DNA from 2 places in the Stenotrophomonas sp. 99219_Sma genome. Region 2 is predicted to be linked to the other one. Evidence: riboswitches for the same ligand, from Rfam matches in the RefSeq annotation. Region 2 holds a riboswitch; the other holds the start of a gene.
The links. A riboswitch is a leader RNA that binds a small molecule or an ion and turns the genes downstream of it on or off. The one in region 2 is predicted to bind thiamine pyrophosphate.

Region 1 (9,352 bases), 1.0 Mb from region 2:
GGCACAACGTCGCTCAAGCCAACACCCGAGAGCAAACTGAAGCTCAGATAAAGAAGCTCCATCCAGGTGCGCTGCGCGCCACCACCGGTGCCCTGGAAACTGCCCGGATACCATTGCTGGCACACGGCGAAAGCAAACGCGAAGGCCCACGCCAGCAACGTGAATGTCGCACCTGCTGCGAACAGTTCATCGCGGGTGACTTTATGGTCCTGGAGCATGTAGGCGATGAGCGCACCGGCCGTATAGAAGTACAGCAGGCTTTCCAGCAGCTGCGCGGTGGTCAGCAGCGCACTGCGATCCAGCAGTGCGCCGGCCAGCGAGAACACCACCGAAGGAATGGCCAGCAGCAGTGCCAGCCAGGTGCCCAGCGGACTGCGCTGGACCACCCACAGCGCCAGGCCGAGTACCGCCATGCCGAACATGCCCAGTGCCGCACGGCCGCCGGCGGTGTCATCAAGTGCGGGATACAGCAGCACCGCGATCAACTGGGCACCCAGCAGCCAGGCCGAAGGATGGCGGCGGGCAATGGCCAGCCAGCGGGTGGTGATGGCAACGGGCATGGCGTCCTTCCCCAGGGTGATGGGCGGAGGATAGCCGGGAGCGACGTGATGAGCGGTAGTGCCGGCCACTGGCCGGCACTCTCCCGGTCCCACGCACGACGGAATGCCGGCCAGCGGCCGGCACTACCCGTTACACGTCAGCCCTGGTGATAGACCTCGGCGCCGGCCGCGCGAAACTCTTCCGACTTCTCCTTCATGCCGGCCTCGGCGTAGTCGCGCACGTCCTGGGTGATCTTCATCGAGCAGAAGTGCGGGCCGCACATCGAGCAGAAGTGCGCCAGCTTGTGCGCATCCTTCGGCAGCGTCTCATCATGGAATTCCTTGGCCTTCTCCGGGTCCAGCCCGAGATGGAACTGGTCTTCCCAGCGGAACTCGAAGCGTGCCTTGCTCAGCGCGTTGTCGCGCACCTGTGCGCCGGGGTGTCCCTTGGCCAGGTCGGCCGCATGCGCGGCGATGCGGTAGGCCATGATGCCGTCGCGTACGTCCTGGCGGTTGGGCAGGCCGAGGTGCTCCTTCGGCGTCACGTAGCACAGCATCGCCGTACCGAACCAACCGATCATCGCCGCACCGATCGCGCTGGTGATGTGGTCGTAGCCCGGTGCGATGTCGGTGGTCAGCGGCCCCAGCGTATAGAACGGCGCTTCGCCGCATTCGCGCAGCTGCTTGTCCATGTTCTCCTTGATCAGCTGCATCGGCACGTGGCCGGGTCCTTCGATCATGGTCTGCACGTCGTGCTTCCAGGCGATCTTCGTCAGTTCGCCCAGCGTCTCCAGCTCACCGAACTGCGCAGCGTCGTTGGCATCGGCGATGCAGCCCGGGCGCAGGCCATCGCCCAGCGAGAAGGTCACGTCGTAGGCCTTCATGATTTCGCAGATGTCTTCGAAATGCGTGTAGAGGAAGTTCTCCTTGTGGTGTGCCAGGCACCACTTGGCCATGATCGAGCCACCGCGGCTGACGATGCCGGTGACCCGCTTGGCGGTGAGCGGAACATAGCGCAGCAGCACGCCAGCGTGGATGGTGAAGTAGTCCACGCCCTGCTCGGCCTGTTCGATCAGCGTGTCACGGAAAATTTCCCAGGTGAGCGCCTCGGCGCGGCCGTCGACCTTCTCCAGCGCCTGGTAGATCGGCACGGTACCGATCGCCACCGGCGAGTTGCGGATGATCCACTCGCGGGTCTCATGGATGTGCTTGCCAGTGGACAGGTCCATCACCGTGTCACCGCCCCAGCGGATCGCCCACACCAGCTTCTCCACCTCCTCGGCAATGCCCGAGGAAACAGCGCTGTTGCCGATGTTGGCGTTGATCTTGGTCAGGAAATTGCGGCCGATGATCATCGGCTCGCTTTCCGGATGGTTGATGTTGTTGGGCAGCACCGCACGGCCGCGGGCGATTTCGTCGCGCACGAACTCCGGGGTGATGATCTTCTGGATCGAAGCGCCGAACGCCTCGCCCGGGTGCTGCTGCAGCAGCCCGGCATCGCGGATCGCGTCCAGCCGCTGGTTCTCGCGGATGGCGACGAATTCCATTTCCGGCGTGATGATGCCGCGGCGCGCGTAGTGCATCTGGGTGACGTTGGCACCTGCACGCGCACGGCGAGGCAGGCTGCGCGCGGGGAAGCGCACCGCATCAAGCTTCGGGTCATGCTCGCGATCGCGACCGAACGAAGAGCTCAGTCCTTCCAGCCGCTCGGTATCACCGCGTTCTTCCACCCAGCCGCGACGCAGTGCCGGCAAACCAGCGGACAGATCGATGCGCACCTCCGGATCGGTGTACGGGCCCGACGTGTCGTAAACGGTCACCGGTGCATTCTCTTCGCCACCGAACAAGGTCGGCGTGCGGGTCAGCGCGATCTCGCGCATCGGCACCTGCAGATCCGGGCGTGAACCGGGCACGTGGATCTTGCGCGAGCCGGGAATGGGCCGGGTCACGGATTCGGAGAGTTGCTGGGCCTGTTGCTGCAGGGCGGAGAGCTGTGCGTTCATCGGGCATCGTCCAGGAAGGTCAGGGACGAAGCGGCGGCGCACTGCTGCCGCGCCCGGACGGTCCTTGGGCGGAGTCCGGGCATGGCTGCACTACAAAGCTTCCCTACGCCGGTATGAGCCGGATCAGGTTCCAAGGGACTGTCTCAACCGTGGCCACATGGCCGCGGTACCCCCGCTTCTTGGTGTGCATTAGAGCATAGAACGCACTGCAGCTCCTGGCTGTTCCATCCACGCACGGCGTGGATCCGCTGTTTCTGTATTAACAGAACCGTGACATCGCATTCAGTAACGTGCACACGCATCGTGCCGCTGCGGCCGGTGTTTCCCCGCCGCCTCCGCGGCCCCTGCCCGGTCTGTGCTGCATGTCGCCGGCCCCTCGCAGCAAGCTCTGCTCGCTCCCCTCAATCCCTTGATCGGAGAAGCTCCTTCATGGTGTTTCGCGTTTCCATCGCACTGGTTCTGCTTCTGGTGCTGCTCGCCGGTGTTGCACCCGGCCCCTTCAATACCGTGGTGCAGTCGGTACTGGCCGATGTCATCCGCAGTGTCGGCTGGCTCTATCTTCTGGTCGTGTTCCTGGCACTGACGTTCCTGATGTATCTGGCATTCGGTCGCTTCGGCAACCTGCGCATCGGCGGTGAAGATGCCGAGCCGGAGTTCTCGCGCGCCAGCTGGATGTCGATGCTGTTCGCAGCCGGCATGGGCATCGGCCTGGTGTTCTGGGGCGCCGCCGAGCCGATTTCCCACTTCACCAAGCCTCCGGAAGGCCTCGCACCGCAGAGCATGGACGCGGCGCGGGCTTCGATGCGCTATGCATTCTTCCACTGGGGCCTGCACCCGTGGGCGATCTACGCGCTGATCGGCCTGGCCATGGCCTGGTTCCAGTTCAACCGCAATGGCCGTGGACTGGTCAGTGACATGCTGCAACCGATCATCGGCCGGCACCATCGCGGCTGGATCGGACGCGTGGTCAACATCGCCGCGGTTGTTGCCACTGCCATTGGCGTGGCCACCACGCTGGGCTTCGGCACCATCCAGATCGCTGCCGGCATGGAACGCGTGTTCGGCCTGCACGCGGGTGTGCCACTGCAGCTGACCATCATCGCCATCGCGTTCGTGCTGTACATGGCGTCCACCGCCAGCGGAGTCGAGCGCGGGGTGAAGTGGCTGTCCAACTTCAACCTTGCGCTGGCCGCGCTTCTTGCGGCCACCGTACTGGTGCTGGGTCCGACCGGATTCATCTTCGATACGTTCACCACCACACTGGGGTCGTACCTCAACCAGCTGGTGACGATGAGCCTGCGCATGTCGCCGTTCTCGGGCAGCACATGGGTAGCGGACTGGACCATCTTCTACTGGGCGTGGTGGATTTCCTGGGCCCCGTTCGTCGGCTCGTTCATCGCGCGCATCTCGCGTGGGCGCAGCGTCCGCGAGTTCGTCATCGGCGTCGTGCTGGCACCCACGGTGCTGGGCTTCTTCTGGTTCGCGGTGTTTGGTGGTACTGCGCTGTGGGCGCAGATCTTCGGCCACGCCGACCTGGTGCAGGCGCTGGGCAATGGCTATGAAACGGTGCTGTTCACCCTGTTTGACAGCATGCCGCTGCCCTTGCTGCTTTCCTGCATCGCACTGGTGCTGCTGATGATCTTCTTCGTGACATCAGCCGATTCGGCGGTGCTGGTACTGGCCAGCATGTCCACTGACGAGGCAGGCGATCCGCCGTTGAAGCGCAAGCTGGCCTGGGGCATCGCGGTGGCGCTGATCGCAGCGGCGTTGCTGCTGGCCGGTGGCCTGGATGCACTGCAGGGCATGATCACGATTGCGGCGTTGCCATTCGCGCTGCTGATGGTGCTGGTGATGGTGTCGCTGTACCGGGTGCTGGACCAGGAGTACACGCGCGAGCGGCGGCAGGCGCAGCGCCAGCGGCACATGATCGATGCGTGGATCGCGCGCGAGATGGCGGCGCAGGAGGAGACCCAGGCGGAGGCGGCGCGCGCGCACGATCAGGATTGAGTGGGTTTTGCAGCCTGCGGCTGCACCGCTCTTTCAAGCAAGTGCAAATTCAAAAGCCAGGGCAGCTCTGGGTTTCTGCTGGTTGGGCGGGGCGGTGTGGGTAGGCAGGACACGCCGTAAACCCGTCCCTGGGGGCTCGATGGCGCCATCCATGGCGCCAACGGTCCTGCCTACCCACACCGCCCCACCCCCGACAGGTTACGTGTGACGGTTGGTCCATCCACGCCATGCGTGGATGAGGTGTATCGGAAAACAAGAAGGGGTCGGATCCGTTTTCCTGTGGAAAACGGATCCGACCCCAACCCACAGCACGCGGCTGTTGCCGTTGCCTTTGTTCTTGATCTTCTTCTTTTTTCTTTTCCTGCGGTGATGGCCACGGAAACTGTCAGGGGCCGGGCGGGTGGGCTGGGCGGGGGTGTCCGCGGCATGGATGCCGCGGCCAAGCCTCCAGGGACGGATTCACGGCGTCCCCCGACCAGCCCACCCGCCCGGCCCAATCACATGATCCCGCTTCCACGAACCATCACCGCGGAGGGGGCTCCGCCCGGTGGCCGGGAAACCTCAATACCCCGCCGCCTGCCCATCCTTTCGACTCTCAGACGCACCGTAGTAAACGCCGGATTCCGGATCACGCATGATCGCCTGATACCCACCATACGGACCGTCGGCGAACACGATGCGATGCCCCTTGCGCATCAACGCACGCACCGTTTCATACGGGAAGCCGGTTTCCAGATTCACTTCACCACCGTCGGTCATCGCCGTGGCCTGACCTGTCGGTTCAGTCGAGCCCTCGTGCTGGATGCGCGGTGCATCACCGGCTTCCTGCAGGTTCATGCCGAAATCCACCAGGTTCATCACGATCTGCGCGTGGCCCTGCGGCTGCATCGCGCCACCCATCACGCCGAAGCTGGCATACGGCTTGCCGCCCTTGGTGATGAACCCCGGGATGATGGTCTGGAAGGGACGCTTGCCCGGCGCGTAGCCGTTGGGATGGTTCTTCTGCAGCACGAACATCTCGCCACGGTCCTGCAGAATGAAACCCAGACCGGGCGGTGCCATGCCGCTGCCCATGCCACGGTAGTTGGACTGGATCAGCGAAACCATCATGCCGTCGGCGTCGGCCACGGTCATGTAGATCGTGTCGCCCTCATCCAGCTGCTTCGGCGTGCCCGGCTGCACTTCCTTCAGCGCCTTGTCCATCGAGATCAGCGCGCGGCGCTGTGCGGCGTAGTCCTTGGAAATCAGCTTCTGCACCGGCGCCGGCTGGAACGCCATGTCGGCATAGAAGCGCGCGCGATCGGCGAAGGCCAGCTTCTTCGCTTCCACGAACAGGTGCACATGCTCGGGTGAACCGAAGGGAATCTTCGAGAAGTCGTAGCCTTCCAGCACGTTGAGGATCTGCAGCGCGGCAATGCCCTGGCTGTTCGGCGGCAGTTCCCAGACGTCGTAGCCACGGTAGTTGCTGCTGACCGGTTCGACCCACTCACCGTGGTGGTCAGCCATGTCCTGGTAGCTCAGGTAGCCACCGTTGGCCTTGAAATAGTCGCCGATGGTGCGGGCGATATCGCCCTTGTAGAAGGCATCACGGCCGCCGTCGGCGATCTTCTGCAGCGTACTGGCCAGATTCGGGTTCTTCCACATCTCACCCTTGCGCGGGGCGTGGCCGTTGATCGTGAACTGTTCCTTGAACCCCGGATACTGCGACAGCTTGGGCACCGAGCGGTCCCAGTAGTAGGCGATCACCTCAGCCACCGGGTGACCCTCGCGGGCGTAACGGATGGCCGGCGCCAGGTTGTCGGCCATCGGCTTGCGGCCGAAGCGGTCGTGCAGGGCGAACCAGCCGTCGACCGCACCAGGCACCGACACCGGCAGCGGGCCCGTGGCGGGAATCTCCTTCAGGCCACGGCGCTGGAACTCGGCCAGAGTCAGCGACTTCGGCGAGCGGCCCGAGCCGTTGTAGCCGTAGAGCTTCTGCGTCTTCGGGTCCCACACGATGGCGAACAGGTCGCCGCCGATGCCGTTGCCGGTCGGCTCCATCAGGCCGAGTGCGGCGTTGGCGGCGATCGCCGCGTCCACCGCCGAGCCACCGCCCTTCATCACGTCCAGCGCGATCTGGGTGGCCAGCGGCTGCGAAGTGGCGGCCATCGCATGCGGGGCGATCACCTCCGAACGGGTGGCAAAGGTGTGGCCGGTGATGCGATCGGCGGCGAAGGACAGCGCGGGCACGGCAGCCAGCACGGCGGCAGCGAGCAGGGAACGGGCAAGGCGTCGGGACACGGTCGGGTTCCGATGGAAGGGTGGTTCCCGATCTTCGCCGCTGCGGCCTTCACGCGGTATCGGGCAGAGGTCATGGACGTTGATCCTGGGATGGGGTGCGGAAGCTCCGCACCCGCCAAGGCGAAAATCCGCCGGATTCCGCGCAAAAGCCGGCCTGAAAGGAGTGAATTGGGGTTCACTGAAACACTTTCAGCGGCAACCATCCTTGTGCCGCAAGCGATTGCGCTGGATGCACCGGAAACCGATGGAAAATCCGTTGCGAGGGTTGACAGCGCCGAAACGGCTGTGTTTCTCTCGATCACATGTTGCATCACAACACGCCACCGCGAACCCACATCGAAGCCGCCGACATCGGCGCCGCTTCGCTGCGTTCGATTCTTGTGCTCGTACTTATTACCCAACCAACAGGTGCGGGACGAGCCAGCGTGTAAGCAACAAACACACCGGAACTCTTCAAAAACCCGCACCCGCCCCGGTGCGGGTTTTTTCATTTCAGGACCTGGTTTCAGACGCAACCACCATGCACAACGCCGATCGCACAACCCGGACCTGCACCACCGCGACGCCTCGTGGTGGCTGTGCCTGTGCAACGCGCGGCGCCTCCTCCACCGCTTTCCCCTGACCGGCCGGCACGTCACCTCGACGACCGGCCGTTCTTTTTTCTTCCCACCGCAAGGAACCTCCCCCATGAGCACCAACGACCTGCCCCAGACCAAGATCGCCGTCATCGGCTACGGCAGCCAGGGCCGCGCCCACGCGCTGAACCTGCGTGAATCCGGCTTCGATGTGGTGGTAGGCCTGCGTCCGGGCGGCCCGACCGAAGCCAAGGCGCAGGCCGATGGCTTCACCGTGATCGCGCCCGCTGAAGCGGTGAAAGACGCCGACCTGGTCGCCGTGCTGACCCCGGACATGGTGCAGAAGAAGCTCTACAACGACGTGCTGGCGCCGAACATGAAGCAGGGCGCCTGCCTGCTGTTCGCGCATGGCCTGAACGTGCACTACGGCATGATCGAGCCGCGCGCCGACCTGGACGTGGTGCTGGTTGCGCCGAAGGGCCCGGGTGCGCTGGTGCGTCGTGAGTATGAGATCGGGCGCGGCGTACCGTGCATCTGGGCGGTCTACCAGGATGTCAGCGGCAAGGCTGCGCAGCACGCGCAGGCCTATGCGGCCGGCCTCGGCGGCGCTCGCGCCAACCTGATCCAGACCACCTTCAAGGAAGAGACCGAGACCGATCTGTTCGGCGAGCAGGCGGTGCTGTGCGGCGGTGCCTCGGCACTGGTGCAGGCCGGTTTCGAAACCCTGGTCGAAGCCGGTTACCAGCCGGAGATCGCCTATTACGAAGTGCTGCACGAACTGAAGCTGATCGTGGACCTGTTCTACGAAGGCGGCATCTCGCGCATGCTGGAGTTCATCTCCGAGACCGCGCAGTACGGCGACTACGTCAGCGGCCCGCGGGTGATCGACGCCGGCACCAAGGCGCGCATGAAGGAAGTGCTGAAGGACATCCAGGACGGCACCTTCACCAAGAACTGGGTGGCCGAGTACGAAGCGGGCCTGCCGAACTACAACAGGTTCAAGCAGGCCGACCTGGAGCACCCGATCGAGAAGGTAGGCAAGGAACTGCGCGCCAAGATGGTCTGGTTGCAAGGACAGGCCGCGTAACCGCGCGGCCCTCCCCCACCCGCTTTGCAAGGTTCCCCCATGAACTCTTCGACACATCGCAGCGCGCCGCCCAACGGCGCGCGCTGGCTGACCCAGGCGCTGGAGGCCGAAGGCGTCCGCACGCTGTTCGGCTATCCCGGTGGCACCATCATGCCGTTCTACGACGCGCTGGTGGATTCGTCGCTGAAGCACATCCTGGTACGCCATGAGCAGGGCGCGGCGCTGGCCGCCAACGGTTTTGCCCGCGCCAGCAACCAGGTGGGTGTCTGCGTGGCCACCTCCGGCCCGGGCGCCTCCAACCTGGTCACCGGCATTGCCGATGCGATGCTGGATTCGGTACCGATGGTCTGCATCACCGGTCAGGTCGGCACGCCGCTGCTGGGCACCGACGCCTTCCAGGAACTGGATGTGTTCGGCCTGACGATGCCGATCGTCAAGCACAGCTGGCTGGTGCGCAGCGTCGATGACCTGCCGCGCGTGGTCGCCGATGCATTCCGGATCGCCCGCGAAGGCCGGCCCGGCCCGGTGCTGATCGACCTGCCCAAGGACGTGCAGCTGGCCGATGCCAGTCATCTGCCAGCGCACGTGCCGAGCAACATCGAGCCGCCGCCTGCGCCGGCCGAAGCGGCCATCGCCGAGGCCATCGCCGCACTGGCAGCCGCCGAAAAGCCGGTGGTCTACGCCGGTGGTGGCATCGCGCTGGGCGACGCGGTGCAGGACCTGCGCGACTTCGTCGAGGCCAGTGCCATCCCCACGGTGATGACCCTGCGTGGGCTGGGCGCGTTGCCGGCCAACCACCCGCAGTCGCTGGGCATGCTGGGCATGCATGGTACCCGCGCGGCCAACATGGCGGTGCAGGAA
Region 2 (9,352 bases):
CCTGCTGTACCACATCCGTGCGCGCACCATGGACCTGATCGTGGCATTCGAGCGCAACCTGCTGATGGCGTTCGGCGATGCGGTGGAAACGGTCGATGATGTGGCCGGCTTCCGTTATTTCGATGGCCGTGACCTGCTCGACTTCGTCGACGGCACCGCCAATCCGGAAGGGCTGTCGTTGCCGGAAGCCACCATCGTGGGCGATGAAGATCCGGAGCATGCCGGTGGCAGCTACGTCGTGGTGCAGAAGTACCTGCACAATCTTGATGCCTGGCGCGCGCAGAAGACCGAGGCGCAGGAAGCGATCATCGGCCGCACCAAGCACGACAACATCGAGCTGGACGATGCACCGGCCGATGCACAGAAATCGCACAAGACCCTGTGCACCATCGAGGACGCCGACGGCGAGCACGAGATCCTGCGTGACAACATGCCGTTCGCCAACCCGGGCCGTGGCGAATACGGCACCTACTTCATCGGCTATACCCGCCGCCTGTGGGTGATCGAGAAGATGCTCGAGCGCATGTTCATCGGCAATCCTGCGCCGCTGCATGACCGCATCCTCGACTTCTCCACCGCCACCACCGGCGTGACCTTCTTCGCGCCCTCGCGCAAGGTGCTGGCCGACCTGGGCGATTGATCGCGCCGGCCAGCGCCGCCCGCCATCTGCCTGTCATCTACCGCGCCGACCATCAGACGTTGGATGAGAGCGCAGGGGCGGGCGATGGCGATGGCAAGGAACACAACCGGCGCACGCCGCTGGTGGCGGCCGCTGGCCGCGTTGTTCGGTGCGCTCGCACTTGGTAGTGCCAGCGTTTCCGCGCAGGAGGCTCCCGCACACTGGATGGCCTATGCCGCCGCCGTGGGTGGCCAGCTGCAGCAGCGCCTGCAGCAGGAGCAGGACCCGCAGGCGCAGCGCGTGCTGGAATGGATGCAGGCACACCCGGATACGCCGACGCCGTTGTCGGTGAGCGTGTGGATCGCGGCGGATGGCCGCATTTCGAAACTCGAATTCGACAGCCTGGGCGACGCCCAGGTCGACGCCGACCTGCGCGCGACCCTGCAGGCCGCGCCGTTGCAGGCCGCGCCACCGGCCGACATGCGTCAGCCGCTGCGGCTGGGCCTGCTGCTTACCCAGTAGATTCACGCCATGCGTGGATGCGCCTGGTAGATGCCGACCTTGGTCGGCACGCGCACGCCAACCAAGGTTGGCGACTACCGGTAGGCCCCTAGCCACGCATGGCGTGGCTCTACTGATCTTGCGGGTGCAGTAGATCCACGCCCTGCGTGGATGTGTTGGGTAGATGCCGACCTTGGTCGGCAGGCGTGCGCCAACCAAGGTTGGCGACTACCGGTAGCCCCAAGCCACGCATGGCGTGGCTCTACTGATCTTGCGGGTGCAGTAGATTCAGGCCCTGCGTGGATGTGTTGGGTAGATGCCGACCTTGGTCGGCAGGCGTGCGCCAACCAAGGTTGGCGACTACCGGTAGGCTCCCAGCCACGCATGGCGTGGCTCTACTGATCTTGCGGGTGCAGTAGATTCAGGCCCTGCGTGGATGTGTTGGGTAGATGCCGACCTTGGTCGGCAGGCGTGCGCCAACCAAGGTTGGCGACTACCGGTAGCCCCAAGCCACGCATGGCGTGGCTCTACTGATCTTGCGGGTGCAGTAGATTCAGGCCCTGCGTGGATGTGTTGGGTAGATGCCGACCTTGGTCGGCACGCGCGCCAACCAAGGTTGGTGACTACCGGTAAGCCCCGGCCACGCATGGCGTGGCGCTACTGCGTTGCCACCTGCGGTTCACGCGCGGCTGCGCTCCATGCGCGCAGGCCGAACACGGCCAGGCCGAGGAAGAACACGTACAGCGCGGCGGTCACGTGCAGCGACTTGAACAGGTACGCGCCCACGTACACCACGTCCACCGCGATCCACACCCACCAGCAGGCCACGTGGCGGCGCGCCTGCCACCACTGGCCCACCAGGCTCAGCGCGGTCAGCATCGCGTCCAGCCACGGCAGCGCGGCATCGGTGAAGGTGTGCATGGCCGCACCCAGCGCCACGCCACCACACAGGCCGATGGCCAGGTCGCGCAGCAGCTTGCCGCGTGCCAGTGGCACGATGCGGACGCTGCCCTCGTCGGAGGCGTGCTGCCGCCAGTTGAGCCAGCCATAGATCAGGAAACCACCGAAGGCGACCTGTAGCAGCGTGTCCGAATACAGCTTGGCCTCGGCGAAGACCAGCCCGTACAGCGTCACCGACAGCAGGCCGACCGGCCACGCCACCAGCCGGCGCTTGGCCATCAGCCATACGCCAAGGATGCTGCACAGCGCGGCGGTCCACTCGAGCATGACGCCGCTCACAGTGCGAACGTCACCGACAGGCGGGCCTGTCGCGGTGCGCCGGGGAACAGGTAGTAGTCACCGCCACTGCTGCCGGTATCGCGCCAGTAGAAGCGGTTGAACACGTTGTCCACCGACAGGTTCCAGGTCACCGCACGCTCGTGCAGGCGATGCTGGAAGCGCAGACCGGCATCGAACACCGAGTAGTCCGGTGCGCGTACACCACCGTCGGCGCGTGCCACGTTGGCACCGGCATAGCGCCAGCCGCCGGTCACATCCAGGCCCTGCACGAACGGGAGCGCATAGGCCACGTGCACGCTGGCGCGCACCTTTGGCACATTCACCAACTGATGGCCTTCATAGGCCGGGGTGCCGGTGTCGCGCGCGCGCGCCTGCAGCACGCTGGCGCTGGCCACGATCTGCAGCGCGTCTGTCAGCTGCCCGTTGGCAGTCAGCTCCAGGCCGGTGTGGGTCTGCGTGCCTTCCTCGACGAAGGTGTAGCCGACGTCGCTGCTGTCCGGCTTGGCGTACTGGTACGGCTGCGAGATGCGGAACACGGCTGCGCCCAGCGTCAGCGCCTCGACCGGCACGTACTTCACGCCCACTTCCAGCTGGCGCGACTGCACCGATGGCAGGAAGGTGTCGGCATTGCTGGTCCAGAATGGCGCTTCCTGGCCCAGCGAGATGCCGCGCACATAGCTGGCATAGGCATTGAGCTGATCGGTGGCCTTCCACACCACGGCGGTCTGCGGCAGGAAACGCGACAGGCGGCTGTGCCGCTGCGGGGTACCACGCTTGTCGTAGGCACGCTCGTCCAGGCGCACGAAGCGGCCGCCGGCCAGCCACTGCCAGTCATCACCGAAGCTCATCCGGTCCAGCGCGAAGAACGCGGTCTGGCGGCTGTCCAGGCGTCGTGCGGACGGCCCTGGCATCTTCGGCGACGGCTCGAACACCGGCACCTGCGCGTCGTGAATGTTGCTGGTGCCGACGTACTCGTTGACGCTCGGGCGCTTGTCCACGGTGCGGCGGAAGTAATCGGCACCGATGGTCAGCTGGTGGCCGACGCTGCCGGTCTCGAAGCGGCCACGCAGCTCGGCACGGGCCTGCTGGTTGCGGCGGGTGTCGTCCGGGCTGCGGTAGTCGTACACGTCGTAATCGCCATTGGGCGCGAAGTAGTTGCCCGGTACGCTGCCATCGGCGCATTGCGTGGCGTAGTAGCAGCCGTAGGCGAAGGCGACGTTGTCATCGATCACCGAGCGGCTGTGGCCGACCGAGACGCGCGACTGCCAGGCATCGTTGAAGTCGTAGGTGTGCAGGGCGGTGATGTTGGTGCTGGCGATATCCACCGGCCGCTGCCACGGCTGGTAGCCGAGCAGGAATTCGCGATCCACGCCGTGCGGCAGCTCACGCGCGCCCAGCAGTTGGTAGCCGGACACCGAACGCTGCGAGCTGGTCTGGTAGTTGGCATCCACTTCCAGCTTGCCGCGTTCGCCAATCAGCCAGTCGGCGGCCAGCGAGTAGAAGTTGCGACGGCCATCGGCGTGCTCGACGTAGGAATTGCTGGAATCCCATGCGGCATTCAGGCGCAGGCCGAAACGCGGGGTGATCCAGTGGCCGACATCGACGGCGACGTAGCGCGAGCCTTCCGAGTCGGTACCGAGCGTGGCGGTGCGCACTTCGGCCGGGCGCTTGCCGATGTAGTTGATGATGCCGCCGGGCGCCATCACGCCTGCGGCCAGGCCGGCTTCACCCTTGAGGATCTCCACCGACTGCACGTTCTCCAGCGCAAGGCGCTGTTCGCCGGCGATGGACAGGCCGTTGAAGCGGTAGCCGGTGGCGGCGTCCAGCGCGAAACCGCGGATGGCGATGTTCTGGTAGTAGCCCACCGGCGCATACGCATCGCCCAGCGAGGCATCGTTGCTGGCCAGCTCGGACAGCGAACGCACCTGCCGGCGGTCGAGATAGTCGCGCTCGAGCACGTTCACCGATGCCGGCGTGTCCTTCCAGGAACCACCACCGAAGGCGTTCACGCGCGAGGTATCGGCCTTGGGTTTGCCGGCCTGCACGCGCACTGCCGCCAGTTCGGTGGGCGAGCGCTCGGCGCCGGTGGCAGCCGCATCGGTGGCAGCGTCGGCCTCGCTGGCATGCAGCGGCAAGGCGGCGCAGAGGGCGAGGGAGAGCAGGGTGGGGCGCAGGCAGCGGTTCATTCGGTTCGTCTTCGGACAACAAGGGAGACGAAGCGACGGCGCGCAGGTGCACCGCCATGACGGGGGTGTGGCTGCGGCTCAAAGCTCCCTACGCCGGTGCAAACCGGATCAGGTTCCAAGGGACTCTCTCAGCCTGGCAGATCCAGGCACCCCCGCTTCAGGTGACCATTTCACTACAAATGGTACGGATTTGCGAGCCGGTGCCCTTCAGGCTGCCGCGTGCAGCGCCTGCAGCAGTGCCTGCCCCGGCGCGCCGTGGAACCACGCCGGGTGCCCCAGCATGAAGGGCTGCCAGGCCACATCCGCGTTCGCGGTCGAGCCGGTGACGCCTTCGAAGTACTCCACTTCGGACAGTGCGAAGTCGAAATGGACCATCGGCAGCAGGTCGGCCAGCAGGTGCACGCGTGCCGCCGACAGCGGCAGCACCTCGCGGTAGCCGTCGAGCAACGCCAGTGCGATGTCGATGCGCACCGCCTCCATGCCGCGCTCCAGTTCCAGCCACGCCACTGCGTTGCGCTCGATCGCGGTGGCGAGGTCGAACAGTGCGCTGGTGGGCGAAGCCAGGCCGAAATCCAGCACGGTGCTGACCTGCCCGTCGCGCCACAGCAGGTTGGAGACATGCCAGTCGTTGTGCGCCCACAGCCGTGGCTCGTCGCGCAGGCGTTCGGCCAGGCCGGCATGCCACGGCAGCACGTCGCGGCGAAGCTGGGTTTCCCATGGAATGCGCGCGAGGTAGCGGGCCAGCCCCGGTCGTGTGGGCAGTTCGGCTTTGATCGCGGCGATGGGATCGTCGGCGCGGATCAGATCGTCGCGCGCCACCAGCAGATGGGTACTGCGCTGTGGCGCGTGATAGCTGGCGGCGGCACGGTGCAGCCGGGCCAGCATGCGGCCGGCTTCGCGGGCCTGCGCGACATCGGTCAGCAACGACCACGACACGGCATCGCGGTACAGGTCCTCGCCCACGCCCACGGCATGCAGTTCGAAGGTCCATTCGCCGTGCTCTACTGCGGTGTGGCCATCGGTTGCCGCCAGCACCTGCACCACCGGTACGCCGGCGGCAGCGAGATGGGCGATGAAGTGGTGTTCTTCTTCCAGGCAGGCGGCGCTGCGAACGCTGTGGTGGTGGCGCTTGATGAACACCGGTCCGCGCGTGCCATTGACGATGGCGGCGGCCGACAACGGTCGAGGACTGTGCCAGTGCGGCTGGCTGCCCGCATCCAGCTGCGGAAAGCGCTGGCGCAGCCACGCGAGGTCTGCGGTGCTGATCGGCGGCCAGTCGGCAGCGACCTCGTCGTTGTTGAGGCCCTGCACCCGGTGGGAAGAAGAAGTCATGCCGCAGCCCCAATGGGGAAAGTCACATCCAAGGGTGCGCATTCAACGCCATGGCCGCCCGCAACGCAAACGGGCGGGTCATCGACCCGCCCGTCCGTGCATCGGCATGGGGGATGCCGCGCTGCTTACCAGCCGCGATGGCGGCCGCGGTCGTGGTAGTAGCGGTTGTCGTAGTAGCGCTCGCGCTGCCAGCGACGGTCGTCACCGCGGTCGTAGTAGCCGCTGCGGTAGTAGCCACGGTCGTATCGGCGATCGTAGCGGTTGTCGTAACGGCGATTGTCGTAGTAACGACGGTCGCGGCGGTCGGAAGTGGTCAGGTTGCCGATCGCGCCGCCGGCCACGGCACCGCCGACAGTGGCAGCGGGATCACCGTTGGAGAGCAGGTTGCCGGCCACGCCACCGACCACGGCGCCGACCAGGGTGCGCTTGTCCTTCCTCGACATCGCGCTGGCATCGCTGACCACGGCCACACCGGCCACCAGTGCCAGAGCCATCGCCAGACCGCGGAAGCTGAGTGCGGAAGTACTGAGCATGTTCGTTCTCCTGTGAGGTGCATGCCACGCTGGGCAGGGAGGGCGCGGGGCGCCCCGGCTGCCGTGATGTCCACGCTGGCGTTCCAACATTGCCGGAACATTGCCTGGTCCACCGTGCGGCTTGCGCATTCATCTAGCGGCAGGCGGCATGAAGCAAGGCTGAAAGCGGCCCCGGCCGCTCAGCTGGCAGAAAGGGAAAGGGCCACGCGAACGTGGCCCTCCCTTCTCTCCCAAGGCGCCGCGGGCCTAGACGCCCATCGCCTTCTGCGCCTGCCGGGCCTGCTCCTGCTGCGTCTCCTGCTGCTGGTGCAGCACGTTCGGCGCGCCCTGCACGGCACCGCTGCTGAGTGCCAGGCTCTGCTCGCTGGCCGTACGGGTCTCCACCGCCGCGCGAATGGCGGCCGGGTCGCCGATGGTGCCCTGCACGGCGAACAGGCGCTCACCGTTCGGGCTGGGCACCACCGAGTCGATGCGCTGCAGGCCGGCGGCATGCGCCTCCTTGGTCAAAGCCGCAGCAGCGCTTTCCAGCGTGTGGCGGTCCTTGAAGGTCCCGGCCGGCAGCAGTTCCAGACCCTTGCTGGCCTGGATGAACAACGGATTGCGCGGGTGCCGCTCGTCGTTCAGCAACGGCCGTTCGCGTGCGTCCTTGATTGCCTCCAGGGTCTTCGCCCCGACAATGCCGTCGACCACCAGGCCGTTGTCCTTCTGCAGCTGGCGCACTGCCGCGTCGGTGTTGCGGCCGAAGCGGCCATCTTCGACCAGCGGCTTGCCGTCGGCGCCGACGTAGCCCAGGTGGCCCAGCTGCTCCTGCACCTTGCGCACGCCCTCGCTGTGTGCGCCCTGCTTGTAGAGTTCGGCGTGCGGCGTGGCAGCGGCCTTGTGCTCGGCCGCGGGCCTGCCCTGAGTCTGTTCGTGCGACTGGGTGCGGTTCTCCAGCAGATCGCGCGCCTTGGACAGCGGGTCGGAGGCGTACAGCTTCCAGTTCGGGTGGTCCTTCACCTGCTTGAGGTAGTCCTCGACCGGCATGGTGTGCACGCCCTTGCTGCCGGTGGACTGGCTGATCAGCAGCTTGTCGGTGTTGGGGTCGCGCACCACCATCACGATGTGGTCGATGCCGTTCCAGTGCTCATGGCGGGTCCTGGCCGTATCCAGGCCGATGATCATGCCTTCCTTCAGCGCATCGGGCTTCAGGATCGCGTCGCGGTCCAGCAGCACGCCGGACTGGTCGAACGCCTTGCGCACGATCCCACCGGAACCGAGGTTGCCCAGGTCGATGCGATCAGCCTTGCTGAACACCGCGTGCCCGGCCTTCTGGTTGATCTCGTCCATGGTCCGGTTCTGCAGCGTGCCGACCCAGCCGGAACAGTCGATGTAACCCTGCTCCACGTTCTTGCCGGTCTTGCCCGGTACGTACAGTGCGTGGCCCGGAATGTTGATGGCGTACTTGACGTCGTCGTACTTCACGCCGGCCTCGTAGGCGGCCTGCAGTTCAATGCCTGGCTTCGGTGTGGCAGCTGCCGTTGCGGTTGCCGCCAGCGTGGCTGCACCCGCCGCCACGGCTGCGCTGGCCTGCGCAGGTGCTGCCGGGGTCTGGCCCTGGCCCTGCACTACCGCCTGCGGTTCGATGTTCTTTTCCGGAATGCTGATCGCTGCGTACTTGTGGATGTAATAGCTGGAGAACGTCCGCGCCAGGTCGCCGTCGTTCATCCCGCGCATCTCGGCCAGGGTGTGGCCGGTCAGCGCCTTCGCGTCGGAGCCGATCTGGTTCAGCACGTTGCGGCGCATGTTGATCTCGTCGCCGTGGCTGTTGCGGACCACACCGAAGGTGCCGGTGGCAATGGCAGTCTGCACCGAGCCGTAGCCGGCGCTGCCCTGCTGGTGGGCCAGGTACAGGTCCAGCCCGGTGGGCGTGTTGCCCCCGGACAGGTACGGGTTGCCGGTGCGCTCGTTGCGGCGCGCCATCGAGTCCAGGTTGTCCTGGTACATCTGCGCGGCCGCTTCGGTGTTGCGGGTGGGGTCGAACTCGTGGCCGGTCAGGTGGTACTGGCGCGCGGAGCCGGGCACGAACTGGAACAGGCCCTTGGCGCCGGATGAGGTGTTGTGGGCGCGCTCGTTGAAGGTGCCGCCGGTCTCGATGTGCGCGAAACGCATGAAGTCATCCACAGGGATGCCCTTCTGCCTGGCGACCTGCTCGACGATGTCCAGGACTTCCTTTCTGCTGTAGTCATGCTGTGCCATGACGTTTTCCTCGGGGTTGATGGAGCGGCGCGTGCCGCGAATCGCCAACCGGACTCATCCGTGAGTCAAGAACATGTCGGTCAACAGGGAACCCGCGCGTGGCGGGTGCTATCAGGGCGCGACGTACTGCTGGGTCGCGCTGTCGAAGGTGTAGTGCACGGCGTCGCCGGCACCCAGTGCGCGGGTCTTGCCGGGGCCTTCGATGGTGGTGCCCTTGAAGGTCACGGTCAGTCGCGGCAGGCCGTCGCCGTCGGCAGCGAAGGTCAGTTCGCCATCGCTGTCGGTGCAGGGCATCACGTTGCCGTCGTCGCAGGCGGCGCTGTTGTCCTCACCCGTGCGCACTGAACCGACATAGCGCCAGACCTTGCTGTCCACGTCGTCTTCGCTGCGCCTGGGGTTGAACAGCAGCAGCGCATAGCCGGTGCTGCTGATGCCGCGGTCGAAGCTGCTGGTCGGCACCGCCAGCAGCAGGCGACCATCGGCCGTGCGATGTTCAAGCGGCTTGCGCCGGGTATCGACATCGTCGGCCTTGTCGTACGCGCCCAGTGCGCCGATGGTCCATTCCTGGCCACGGAACTTCCATGGCTTCCTGGCGTCGGTGCCGGCCAGCACGAAGGTGGCCTCGGCAAGGTTGGCGCGGTCATCCGGACCGGCCGGCGTCTGCTCGCCCGGCTTGCCGTAGTGCTCGCGGGTATCCCAGGAGA

Region 1: another riboswitch for thiamine pyrophosphate. It lies ahead of thiC (phosphomethylpyrimidine synthase ThiC); the one in region 2 lies ahead of ACZK13_RS00675 (TonB-dependent receptor).

Annotation. Positions count from the first base shown of each region.
Region 1 is NZ_CM151117.1:3,797,186-3,806,537, forward strand. Features, by position in the region: gene ACZK13_RS17345 (ion channel) at 1-560, opposite strand, end outside; gene thiC (phosphomethylpyrimidine synthase ThiC) at 698-2,542, opposite strand; TPP riboswitch at 2,625-2,726, opposite strand; gene ACZK13_RS17355 (BCCT family transporter) at 2,972-4,549, shown strand; gene ggt (gamma-glutamyltransferase) at 5,111-6,829, opposite strand; gene ilvC (ketol-acid reductoisomerase) at 7,517-8,491, shown strand; gene ilvG (acetolactate synthase 2 catalytic subunit) at 8,531-9,352, shown strand, end outside.
Region 2 is NZ_CM151117.1:152,633-161,984, forward strand. Features, by position in the region: gene ACZK13_RS00660 (Dyp-type peroxidase) at 1-640, shown strand, start outside; gene ACZK13_RS00665 (hypothetical protein) at 725-1,141, shown strand; gene pnuC (nicotinamide riboside transporter PnuC) at 1,778-2,347, opposite strand; gene ACZK13_RS00675 (TonB-dependent receptor) at 2,356-4,545, opposite strand; TPP riboswitch at 4,614-4,709, opposite strand; gene ACZK13_RS00680 (phosphotransferase enzyme family protein) at 4,753-5,877, opposite strand; gene ACZK13_RS00685 (glycine zipper 2TM domain-containing protein) at 6,003-6,410, opposite strand; gene ACZK13_RS00690 (XVIPCD domain-containing protein) at 6,657-8,648, opposite strand; gene ACZK13_RS00695 (hypothetical protein) at 8,760-9,352, opposite strand, start outside.